Linked DNA regions of Methylosarcina fibrata AML-C10. The protein of the gene in region 2 interacts with the protein of the main gene of each other region in a pairwise test. Links are inferred from orthologs where the notes say so. Each region holds a gene or a part of one and is shown on either strand. Other genes may lie near its edges.

Region 1 (4,640 bases), on a different replicon or contig from region 2:
GGGCATCGTTGAGAAGACCCTCGTTGAAACTGACCCATACCGCCTTCTTGCGGCCTTGCATGAGGTTATCCAGAATGATGCCTGAGATTTCACGGCCCTTGCCAACGCCCGTCCCGTCGCCGATGAAAAAGCCCTTGCGCGAACCGTTCGGCAACAGCTCCGAATGGGCCTGGCCGGCGTAAACGATGGACTCAAGCTGCGCGATCGATAACAACCCCTGCCGAACGACGCGGGCCGGCAGTGCCGGGGTGTAGGTCGGCGCGGGCGGCTCGACGGCCGACATGGCGGCCGACTGGACCAATTTACCCGGGTGCGCATGAGCATCCGGGATGCTCAACCGTTGCGGCGTGTAACGCGCGAAAACGGAATCGGTAAATTCGCCGGCAACGGTCTTCGTCGCCTCTATAGCAAAGCCGCCGGTTCCTGAGCTTTCAACGACGCTACCAGCTCCTCCAAGATCGCCGCCGCCGCTTCCTCCAGGCTCTCCGGTAACGTTATCTCGAACGTCACTCCGGGCTCCGATTCGGTCATCAGGCTCATCGCCAGAGACGGATTCGCCGACAGCTTCGCTATCAGCAGCAACGGCTCGGGAATCGTCGGCGTCTCCAATAGACTTCGTTCGAGCGCTTCGCGAATCAGTACCAGCGCCGCCAGTTCCCTGCTCGGGTCGAATGGAATCCTGTACTGTGTGAGAATCGTCGCGGCCTGTTGATTCAACGGGTCCGCGTTGTAGAGGTTTACGTTCATTGCGGATGTTCTCCAGTAAAGCGGGCAGTTCGGCGACGGTCGCGACACGCCCTGTTAAAACGGGTTGAATAGTAGGTCCGGTTTTGTCGATCACCAGAATAATGTTGTCGAAACTCGTACCGTATTTCGCATACTCCCGGCCGTCGATCCCGATATTCGCGCGGACGGTGTATTTCGCCTCGATTTGATACCACCAAGCCCTGAATGCCGGCCGATCGGCGGCCATGCCTTGGCCGACAATCGCCACCAGACGCCCGCCGTCGGTAAGCCGCCGTAACGCCTGCTCGATGTGCTTCGCACCGTTCGCGTTACTACGCTGGCCCTGAACACGGCCCGCCGTCGATGAAAACGGCGGATTCATCACGATCACGGTAGGAATGGTGTCGGCCGGCAGCACGTTATCGAGCTGTTCGGCATTCTCGCGGAACAGCGTCGCGTCGGGGAACAACTGAGCCAGCAAGGCTTGCCGGCGTGGAGCGAGTTCGTTCAGCACGACATCGGCGCCGGCGATGTGGGACCAGATAGCCAGGTCGCCGGTGCCGGCGGACGGCTCCATCATCCGATCGTCAGGCCGGATAGCCGCAACCCAATTCGCAACGAAAGCAAGTGCCGGCGGCGTGCTGAACTGCTGCCACTCGTCCATTTCCGGATCGCGTCGGGTTTGGGTCGGCAACCGCTGGATGCGCTGAGTCAATTCCGCCGCCTTCGCCTGCGCCCAATCAGCTCCGTTGTCAATCCAGTCGGCGGGTTCTGTGGCTAACAAATGGATATTAAAAGCGGCTTCCATGGCATCGTAAGCGTCTTTCGGCGAATACGTTCCATCGGCCTGGGTGCCGCCGAAAACTCGGTTAGCAGTCTGGGTGAGGAATGCGCTCGTGATCTCGCCGTCCTGGCCGAGTTTTGCAGCCAGTTCGATTGCAAGCCGATGGCGAAATTCGTCGAAGGTCGGGGCGGCTGTAATCGCCGGTAACGGTTCTGGAACCGGTTCCAGAACGGCTTGAGGTTGCCCGACCGCAGCCGGCTCCACGATCAGCCAATCATTAAACAGGTCTAGCTGACCTGTATTATTTTGTGATTTATTTGCCATCCAGCTTATTCCTCATCCGCCAAATCTGCCGCACCTTCGAGGGCATCCTCTTCGGTCAGGGCATCCTCAACGAATGCGCCCGCTTGTTCGGCCTCCTCGGGATCGAACTCGACGACATAACCGGGGATCATGGCGTCGGCCAATTTTTCGGCCACCGCACCGGAACCGCTTGGGATCAGCTCGTTATCCGGGGTAACGATAGAAACAACGTTGTTCTCACTCATGACTTACTCCTTACGTTTGCTGTAATCGGGCCGGCCTTTGATGTCGGGATAGGTTTTGTCACAGGCGGGATAACCACTACAGCCCCACCAGAACACGCCCCGTTTTTTACTTGGCCTGCGAGTCAGCCCCTTTCCGCACGCCATACATTTGTGCAGCGTGGATACCGCTGCGGCTTCCTTCGGGACCGGCTTGCCGGCTTTGTCCTCACAGGCATATTTACAGCCCTCGGAAAAGCCGGTGCAGCCCCAAAAAAACTCGTTTTTGTCCTTTTTCTTGATACGGCGTAACGGACGGCCGCAATCCGGACATGGATGGGTATCGGTCTTGATTCCGATCCCATTGACTTTGACCGCATCGACTTCCTCGCCGATGTAGGCCAAGAGTTCGCGCACAAACGATTCGGCGTTGTGTTCGCCGGCCTGTATAGCCTTTTGCTGTTCGTGCCATAGAGCGGTCATATCCGGATATTTCGCCTGGTCGGGCAGGCAGTCGTAGAACTCCCGGCCGGTCGGCGTGCTGACGATGCTCTTGCCTTTCTCAGCCAGATAGCCGCGCTCGAACAGCGTAGCGATGATCGTGTCGCGCGTAGCCGGCGTACCGATGCCGCCGTGCTCGCCTTCCTTGCCCTTGTCTTTTTCTATAAGGAGCTTACGCAATCGATCATCACGCACGTACTTGGCTACGCGCGTCAGGTCAGCGAGCAAGGTTGCCATCGTATAGAGCGGTCGCGGCTTGGTTTCCATCTGCTCGGCGGTGGCTTCCACGCACGTGCCTTGTTGTTCGGCACATGCGTTGCGAAGGTCAGCGGCGAGCGTGTCCTCGTCGCCCTCCAGGTCTTCATTCCCCGCGTCGTTTTTGTACAGGGTAAGCCAGCCGGTACGGGTGGTTACGTTGGAACGCACGGCAAACCGGTGGCCCTCAGACTCGACGAGAATATCTGTCTGGTCGTATTGGTGTTTAGGCCAAAACTGTGCGATGTAGGCGCGGGCGATCAGCAGGTATATTTTCTGCTCGCCGTCAGTCAATTTCGACAGGTCGGCCGTCGCTTCGGTTGGAATGATGCCGTGGTGAGCCGATACCTTGGCGGAATTGAACGCGCGGCTTTTTAGCGCCGGGTCAGCGCGTTGCGCAACCGGAGCCAGAATGGGTGCGGTCACCGCGATCGCGGCAAGAACCTGGGGCGCATCCGCGTGCTGCTCCTCGCTCAGATATTCGCAGTCGCTACGATTGTATGTGATGAGCCGATGCTTGTCCCGCAGCGTTTGCGTGATGTCCTTGGTCTGGTCCGGCTTGAACCCGAACTTCCGTGAGGCGTCGGTTTGCAGCTTCAACAGATTGTAGGGCAGGGGAGGATGCTGCTCTTTCTGTTTGGTGTCGGCCGACACAATCCGGGCCGGCTTGCCGCGAACGGCGTCCGCGATGCTGTTCGCGTGAACCGGATCGATGAGTCGCCCCTTGTCGTCCACCGGATCGCCGTCGGCGATCTGATACCGGGCCGGAAATTCCAGTCCCTGAATCTGGAACTGCCCGGCGACAATATAATAAAAACTCTTGGTATGAGCTTCGAATTCGCGATCACGGCGCACGACCAGCCCGAGAATCGGCGTCTGTACACGGCCGACACTCAGCACGCCCTGATAGCCGGCTTTGCGAGCCGCCAGTGTGTAAGCGCGGGTGAGGTTATAACCGTAGAGCTGGTCGCCGACACTGCGCGCCTCAGCTGCGGCCGATAGCCCGGCAAACTCGCGATTGTCCCGCATGTTCGCCAAGGCACGGCGCACAACGGCGGTATTGTTGTCGTTGATGAGCAGCCGCATGACCGGCGTTCGGCATTTGGCATACTCCAGAATTTCATCCACCAGTAACTGGCCTTCGTCGTCCGGGTCGCCAGCGTGTACCACACTGTCAGCCTGCTTCAATAAGCCAGTAATGATTTTAAGCTGGTCTTTCTTGTCGCCGGCAGGCTGTTTTCGCCAAGGAATGTGCGCAATAGGCAGGTCGTCCATCGACCACGTTTTGTAACGCGCGTCGTAGTCCTCCGGATCGAGCAATTGCAGCATGTGGCCGAAACACCAGGTCACGTAGTCGTTTCCGCAATCGAAATAGCCGGTCTGCCGACTGCCGCCGCCCAGTCCTTCGACGATAGCGCGGGCAAGGTCGGGCTTTTCCGCAATGAATAAACGCATATATCCCCTACCAAATGAGAAGCGGGACAACCACCCCGCGAATATGTGAACGATCGACCGGGCCATAGTAACGGGCGTCGAATGACAGCGGGCTGTTATCCGCTATCAGTAAAACATCGTCACCAGACAACCGTAAATTCTCGACGCGGTAATCCGGCAACGGTCTGCCGGCAGGATCGGTCGATACCTGAGCCGTGTTCGGCAGGCGGGAACCATTAACGGACACGCCGGCAGCATCGATGGAAACCACGTCATTTTTAGCCGCTAAAATTTTCTTGAACATTTGTTCGTATCCGCCCGGGCAAAAACCGGCCCCGAAATAGCCTCTATGATGAGCTTCGGCAATCAACGGGATTTGTGGCGGGCACATCAACACAGTAGCGCCCGTCGTGACC
Region 2 (6,823 bases):
ATCCGGATCAATCCGGCCGCCGAACAGTTGACCGGCCGGCAAAGCCGGGAATGCATCGGGCAGCCCATAGAGACAGTGTTCGACGTCATTCATGCCGAAACGCATCAATCGGTTCCGTCCCCTGTCCGGCAGGTGCTCGAAACCCGTCAAACGATTCGGCAAGCGAACCATACCCTGCTGCTTTCCAAAACGGGCGGCCATTTTCACATCGAAAGTAATGCGGCTCCCATTGTCGATGAAAGCGGCCAATTTCATGGAGTCGTACTGACTTTTACCGACGTTACCGCTACCTGCCGGCTGCGCGATCAACTTCGCCGCGAGAAACAATATCTTCATCACATTCTCGACAACAGCGCCATAGCGATTTATACGCTCGCGCCGGCACCGAAGACCGAAACCGGCTTCAAATTCAATTTCGGCTCGGCCAGAATTACGGAACTGACCGGTTTTAGCCTTAACGACTGGCAAACCATGGACAACTTATGGCTTTCCAGAATTCATCCGGACGATCTGGCCAAGGTCAAGCTGGCAAATCGGCAAGTACTTGTCAAAGGCAAGGTCATACAACACTATCGTTTTTTGCATGCCGACGGCAATTATCGCTGGATTGAAGATCATTTATCGGTTTTAACCGATTCGGAGGGGAAAGTAACCGAACTGATGGGCGTCTGGATCGACATGACCGACGCCAGGATAGCCGAGCAAAAAAATCAGATGATGGGCGTAATGCTCGACCAGTCCATTAATGAAATCCATATCATCGACAGCCGGACCCTGCATTTCATCCACGTCAATCAGGGCTGCGTCGACAACCTGGGATACCGTCTGGAGGAACTCGTTAATAGGTCAATACTGGAGATTTATCCCGAATATTGTTCCGACTCCTATGCGCGTTTAATCCGGCCGCTATTAAGCGGCGACCAGTCCCGTCTGCATTTCGAAACGATTCACCGGCGCAAGGACGGATCCTGTTATCCGGTGGAAGTATGGCTGCAATTGTACCGTAATACGCCGGATTCTCTGGTCGCCATTGCGCTCGACGTCACGCAGCGTAAAAATCATGAAGAAAAGATCAAACGCCTGAATAATTTTTACGCCACTCTCAGCAAAATAAACCAAGCCATCGTGCAAATCAACAATGAAGCCGATTTGTTCGAAACGGTCTGCAAGATCTCCGCTCAGATCAATCACGTGAAGATGGCGTGGATAGGCCTGCCGGATGCCGGCGGTCATCTTCTGTACGCTGTCGCCGCGGCCGGAGAAAGACTCGACTGCCTGCATCAACAAAGGATTCCCCTTCAGGCGGATACGCCTCAGGATTTATGCCCGACAAGCCGGGCATTTATTGAAAGCCGGATCATCGTCGTGAACGACTTCCGGAACGACGCCGAAACGCCGGCCGGGCTGTCCATGATCGAAAAAAGTCAGGGCTGGGAATCGTGCTGCGCGATACCGATCACTCTTAACCGGCAGCCTTACGCCGTGCTGAGCGTTTATTCGAATCAGCAAAATTTTTTCGATCTGGAAGTGCTCGATCTACTGGCCGAACTCGGCCTGGATCTGTCTTTTGCGTTAAATATGTACGCGCAGGACGCAGCCCGGAGATCCGCAGAAAAAAAGCTGGAATTGTCGGCCAGAGTCTTTCACCAAAGTCAGGAAGCGATCGTCATTATCGACAGTGATAAAAAGATTGTTTCCGTGAATCAGGGATTTACACGAATTACCGGCTACGAGGAACGGGAAGTGCTGGGTAAAAAACCGCGGATTTTTTCTTCGGGTCTGCATAACAAGAATTTCAATCGCTCCATGTGGAAATCCTTGACGGAAACCGGCTTCTGGCAGGGCGAGATGGTGGACCGGAAAAAAGAAGGCAGTCTTTATACGGCCTGGCTGACAATCACTTTGGTCCGGAATGAAGATGGCCGATTCGTCAATTTCATCGGAATATTTTCCGATATAACCCAGTACAAAACAGCCAAACAACAGATCGAACGTCTGGCTCATTACGACGTTTTGACCGGCTTGCCCAACCGACTGCTGTTCAAGGCACGGATCGATCATGAAATCGTCATTGCCGAGCGTCATAAAAAAACCTTCGCGCTGTTGTTCATCGATCTGGATCATTTCAAGAACATCAACGATGCCTTGGGACATTCCGTTGGCGATCAGGTGCTGATCGAAGTCGGTAAACGATTGATCAGCGCGGTGCGCGATGAAGATACCGTTGCCCGAGTGGGAGGCGACGAGTTCAACGTTCAACTGATGGACTGTGACTGGCAGGGCGCCGCCAAAACCGCCAATCACATTATTGCCCTCATGGCCGAACCCATTCAATACGAACATTATCAATTGTATATTAAGCCGTCGATCGGCATCAGCCTCTATCCCGAAAACGGGGACAGTTATGAAACACTGACGCGGAATGCCGATACTGCACTGTATCAAGCCAAAATCCAGGGCAGAAATCAATACCGGTTTTTCACCAAAGCAATGCAAAATCAGATGCAAAGACGCATGGAAATCGAGCATCAACTGAGACATGCATTGGAACGGAATGAATTGGCGCTTTATTTTCAACCTCAAATCGATACTCAAACGCGTCAGATCAACGGCGCCGAAGCCTTGCTGCGCTGGCAGCATCCCGAGTGGGGCATGGTTTCGCCTTCGGAATTCATACCGGTGGCCGAAGAGTGCGGCTTGATCCTGAGCATTGGCGATTGGGTGCTGGAACAATCGATAGCCCATGCCAGCCAATGGCATCTGGACGGTTTCCCTTTGACCGTTGCAGTCAATCTATCCCTGGCTCAATTTCGAGCCGACACCTTATACGAAAAAATAAAAACCACACTGGCCCGTTATCAACTGGCTCCGCGCTTTCTGGAACTGGAACTGACCGAAAGCGTGGCCATGCAGAACGTTGAGATGGCGATAGAAATCACTCGGCAACTAACCGAACTGGGCATCGAGATCTCGATCGACGATTTCGGCACGGGCTATTCCTCTCTGAATTACCTGCAGCGCTTTTCGCTGCACAAACTCAAGATCGATCAGTCCTTTACCAAAGAAATGCTGCATAACAAGGAAAGCGAAAACATCGTCGATGCTATCATCAGTCTGGCGAAAAGCCTGAATTTGAAAACGATCGCCGAAGGGGTGGAAAACGAGCAGCAACTTTCTCTGTTCAAGCAAAAACAATGCGATGAAATTCAAGGCTACTATTTCAGTCCGCCGCTGCCGGCCGATGAATTTAATCGTCTGATCAAGCAAGAGTTTATGGCTAAAATCCCCATTCGCCGCTTGCAGCCGGTCAGTTTACAAAAAAAATCGGAAAAAAATTCAGGATGAACGATCGAGCCCGGTCAGGCGATTTTTTCGAGATACTGTACAATAAACTGAATGCTGCGCTGGCCTCTGAACTCGTTAATGTCCAGTTTATACGCCGCGAGGCACGATCTTATTCCGAGCCATTGTTCCGGGTGATCGATGAAAAAGGCAATGGCGTCGATCAAGAGGCTCCCTGCCGGTATTCTAAGCACCAGTTTCAGATGACGTTGGCCGACAACGGTCGATTGCACCACCTCGAAAACGCCGTGAAACACCGGTTCCGGAAAGCCCTGCCCCCACGTGGCCGACTGCTGTAATAGTTCGGCAAAAGCCACGGTCATATCCTGTTCGGACAATTCGCCGTCGGATAGGACTTTCTGTTCCAGATCGACTTCGTGCAGACGCTTTCTGACCATTTCGTCGAAAGCCAGGGCAAAGGGCGGGTAATCGTGCATGCAGAGAGTCAACCCGGCCGCCATCGCGTGGCCGCCGAATTTGCTCAGGAGTTTCGGATGGGCCGCGGCGATGTCGCTGAGTACGTCGCGGATGTGCACGCCTGGAATCGAACGGGCCGAACCCTTGATCAGATCCTTGCCGGCCGGAGCAAAGGCGATCACCGGCCGATGCAGGCGGTCCTTGATGCGCGAAGCCAGGATCCCGATCACGCCCTGATGCCAGTTGGCGTCGTACAGGCACACGCCGGCCGCCAGATGGTTTTCGTCGAGCACCCGCATTTCGTTCAATAACTGCATCGCCTCGTGTTTCATCTGGCCTTCGATCTCCTTGCGGCCGCTGTTGAGATCGTCCAGTTGCAGCGCCAGCTCCTTCGCCAGGGTCGGATCGTCGGTTAGAAGGCATTGAATGCCCAGCGACATGTCGTCGAGACGTCCCGCCGCATTGATCCTGGGGCCCAAGGCAAAACCCAGGTCGGCAGCCAGCAGAGTTTCCGCCCGGCGCCCCGCGACTTCGATCAGGGCGTTGATGCCCGGATGGCCCCGGCCCATGCGGATTCTAAGCAATCCCTGATGCACCAGAATCCGGTTGACCGCGTCCAGTTCCACGACGTCGGCCACCGTGCCCAAGGCGACGTAATCCAGAAGCTGGGCCAGATTGGGCTCCTGCAATCCACGTTGTGCAAACCATTTCTTGTCGCGCAGGCGGCTTCTCAGCGCCATCAGGATATAAAAAATCACCCCGACCCCGGCCAGGACCTTGCTCGGAAAGCGGTCTTCGGGCAGATTCGGATTGACGATGGCGTCGGCTGCGGGCAGTTCCGGGCCCGGCAAATGATGATCGGTCACCAGTACGGTCATCCCGGCTTCTTTCGCGGCTTTGACGCCGTCGAGGCTGGAGATGCCGTTGTCGACGGTAATCAGCACGTCGGGCTGCTGTTGTTTGACCAGCTCGACGATTTCAGGCGTCAGGCCATAGCCGTATTCAAACCGGTTGGGCACGACGAACGACACCCCCCCTGCCCCCATCATTTGCAGCCCTTTCATCGCCACGGCGCAACTGGTGGCGCCGTCGGCGTCGAAATCGGCGATCACGGTAATCTTCTGCCGTTGTTCCAGCGCCGTGATCAGATGGGCGACCATTTCTTCCATGCCCGAAAGTAGCCAGGGCGACGGTAATTTCGCCAGGGTTCGCTCCAGTTCCTCTTGGGAACGGATGCCTCGCGACCGTAAAATGCGCGCCAACATCGGGTGCATCTCGCCGAATTCAGCGCGTTTGTTGATCATGGGACGAATTTCGATGACTTTCTTGACGCCGTGATAATACATAGATGGTTTAAAGAAAAACCGGCGGCTGCCGGTCTTTTACGGATGGGAATTGGCGGACATTATAACGTGAATAAGCGCCTACCATGCACGTCCGGCATTTAATAAATTCGCTCCATCAAAAAATAAAAAGGCCCGAGTTACAACTCACTCGGGCCGATGCGAATCAGAAGAGCAAATAATTTATTTGCCGAATATCCCTTTCACATGCGCGATCATGTCCTGAATTGAATTTTCCCTGATCGTCTCCAGCAGTTCCCCTAATTTGAACGGGTGATGATGCTCGTAAGCGACGCCGTGCTGGGGCATTTCGGCCAGACCGGTTTCCCTGGCGTGCTCGATGAAACCGCTGTTTTTCCAGAAGAACGCGCCGGGCATGGTGGTGGGAATCACCAGCACGAAGAACAGCGAACGGCCGAAAGCGCTGCCGGTCAGCATCGACAGCAATAACGCCAGACCTGCGATTAAACCGAGATAATCCGAAAAGCCGTGGAGAGCCAGGAAGAGAGTCAACATCAGACTGACGCCCAGCAGGACGTTTCGGAAAATATACGATTTCCCGTATTGGGTCACCTGGCGATAGTAAGACGCCGCGCCTTCGTGATTGCTGTGCCGCATGTCATGGGCATGCGCCAGATGGCCGATGCCTTCCAGCGCCAGTCCCGTCATCATGATGAGGATCAGCGTGTGCAGCACTGTTCGGGTGCTTTCAACGGCCAGCGGCTGCGTTACGACGCACATCGCGGCAATGATCAACGCTCCCAAACCGAGCATGGAACCTAGGAATGCCGATCCGGTTTGCCAGTGGTTCCAGAAGGGCCGGGCCGGAATCCGGTACAGTTTGTACATATAGAACAGGCCGACCGCGCCGCCGGCTACGCCGATCAAAGCAAAAGCATTCGCCAGAAACCGGGCGAAAGCATGATCGAACAAGGCAAAAAAGACATGGCCCAGCAAGCCGGTGTAAAACAGCGAAACGCCGGCGATTTCACGGCTCACCGGCGACCATCTGAGGTTATTGAATCCCCGGTAAAAACGATGCGGTTTGCCAAGATGCATGTTCAATTTGAACAGCCCAGTCGTTGCGATCATAACCAAAGCGATCAGCAAGGGCCATTTCAGATACGGTTCCTGCAATGCCGCCAGCAAAGGCAAGCCGAGCCAGGAAGCCGCGACCGTCATGATAAAAGCCCCGACCGTCGCCTGGGTGCATAAGGTAAAAATAACATGCGCGCTTTCATGGCTGGTCAGCAGTTTTTTCAAGTTCCAATGTTTTTCCCATCGGTGCTTGTCATCGACGGCCGTCCTGAACAGGCCTTTCTCTTCCTCGTCGTCGCGCAGGTATTTCAGCGGCATCGCGTCGGTGCGGGTGATTTCCTTCGGCATCGGGCGGTTTTGCTGAAAACGGATATTGGGATGGGTAATTTCGGTGGACGGGAACCCCGGAATTGCGGTTTTAGCCTGCACCCGGTTTTGCGGAATGTTTTCAATCACGCCGAAATCTAGCGCATTGCCCAGGCAGGCGGCAACGCAGGCCGGTTTCAGATTGACTTCAAGCCGGTCCACGCACATATTGCATTTGGACACCTCGCCCTTGACCGGGTCCAGTTGCGGCGCGTTATAAGGGCAAACCCAGGTGCAATAGCCGCAGCCGAAGCAGATGTCGGGATCCTGCAGCACCGCGCCGTATTCGGCGAACTTGGTGTAGGCGCGGGTCGGAC

What was found.
Region 1: the proteins of recJ (region 2) and A3OW_RS0123445 interact in binary tests that used the Escherichia coli proteins (3 or more experiments, as listed by UniProt). The link is inferred for Methylosarcina fibrata AML-C10 from one-to-one orthologs.

The regions. Positions count from the first base shown.
Region 1 is NZ_KB889966.1:29,466-34,105, forward strand. The notes cover bases 1,654-4,568. They hold A3OW_RS0123445 (DNA topoisomerase 3), read right to left. Parts: upstream 4,246-4,568; coding sequence 2,062-4,245; downstream 1,654-2,061. Other genes in these bases: A3OW_RS28975 (strawberry notch-like NTP hydrolase domain-containing protein), read right to left, coding at 1,654-1,834; A3OW_RS0123440 (hypothetical protein), read right to left, coding at 1,840-2,058; traF (conjugative transfer signal peptidase TraF), read right to left, coding at 4,253-4,568. In the rest of the region: more of A3OW_RS28975, read right to left, coding at 1-1,653; more of traF, read right to left, coding at 4,569-4,640.
Region 2 is NZ_KB889965.1:885,486-892,308, reverse strand. Bases 2,733-5,603 are described here. They hold recJ (single-stranded-DNA-specific exonuclease RecJ), read right to left. Parts: upstream 5,106-5,603; coding sequence 3,360-5,105; downstream 2,733-3,359. Other genes in these bases: A3OW_RS0104430 (DmsC/YnfH family molybdoenzyme membrane anchor subunit), read right to left, coding at 5,286-5,603; A3OW_RS26245 (EAL domain-containing protein), read left to right, coding at 2,733-3,345. In the rest of the region: more of A3OW_RS26245, read left to right, coding at 1-2,732; more of A3OW_RS0104430, read right to left, coding at 5,604-6,823. UniProt on the Escherichia coli protein: Single-stranded-DNA-specific exonuclease.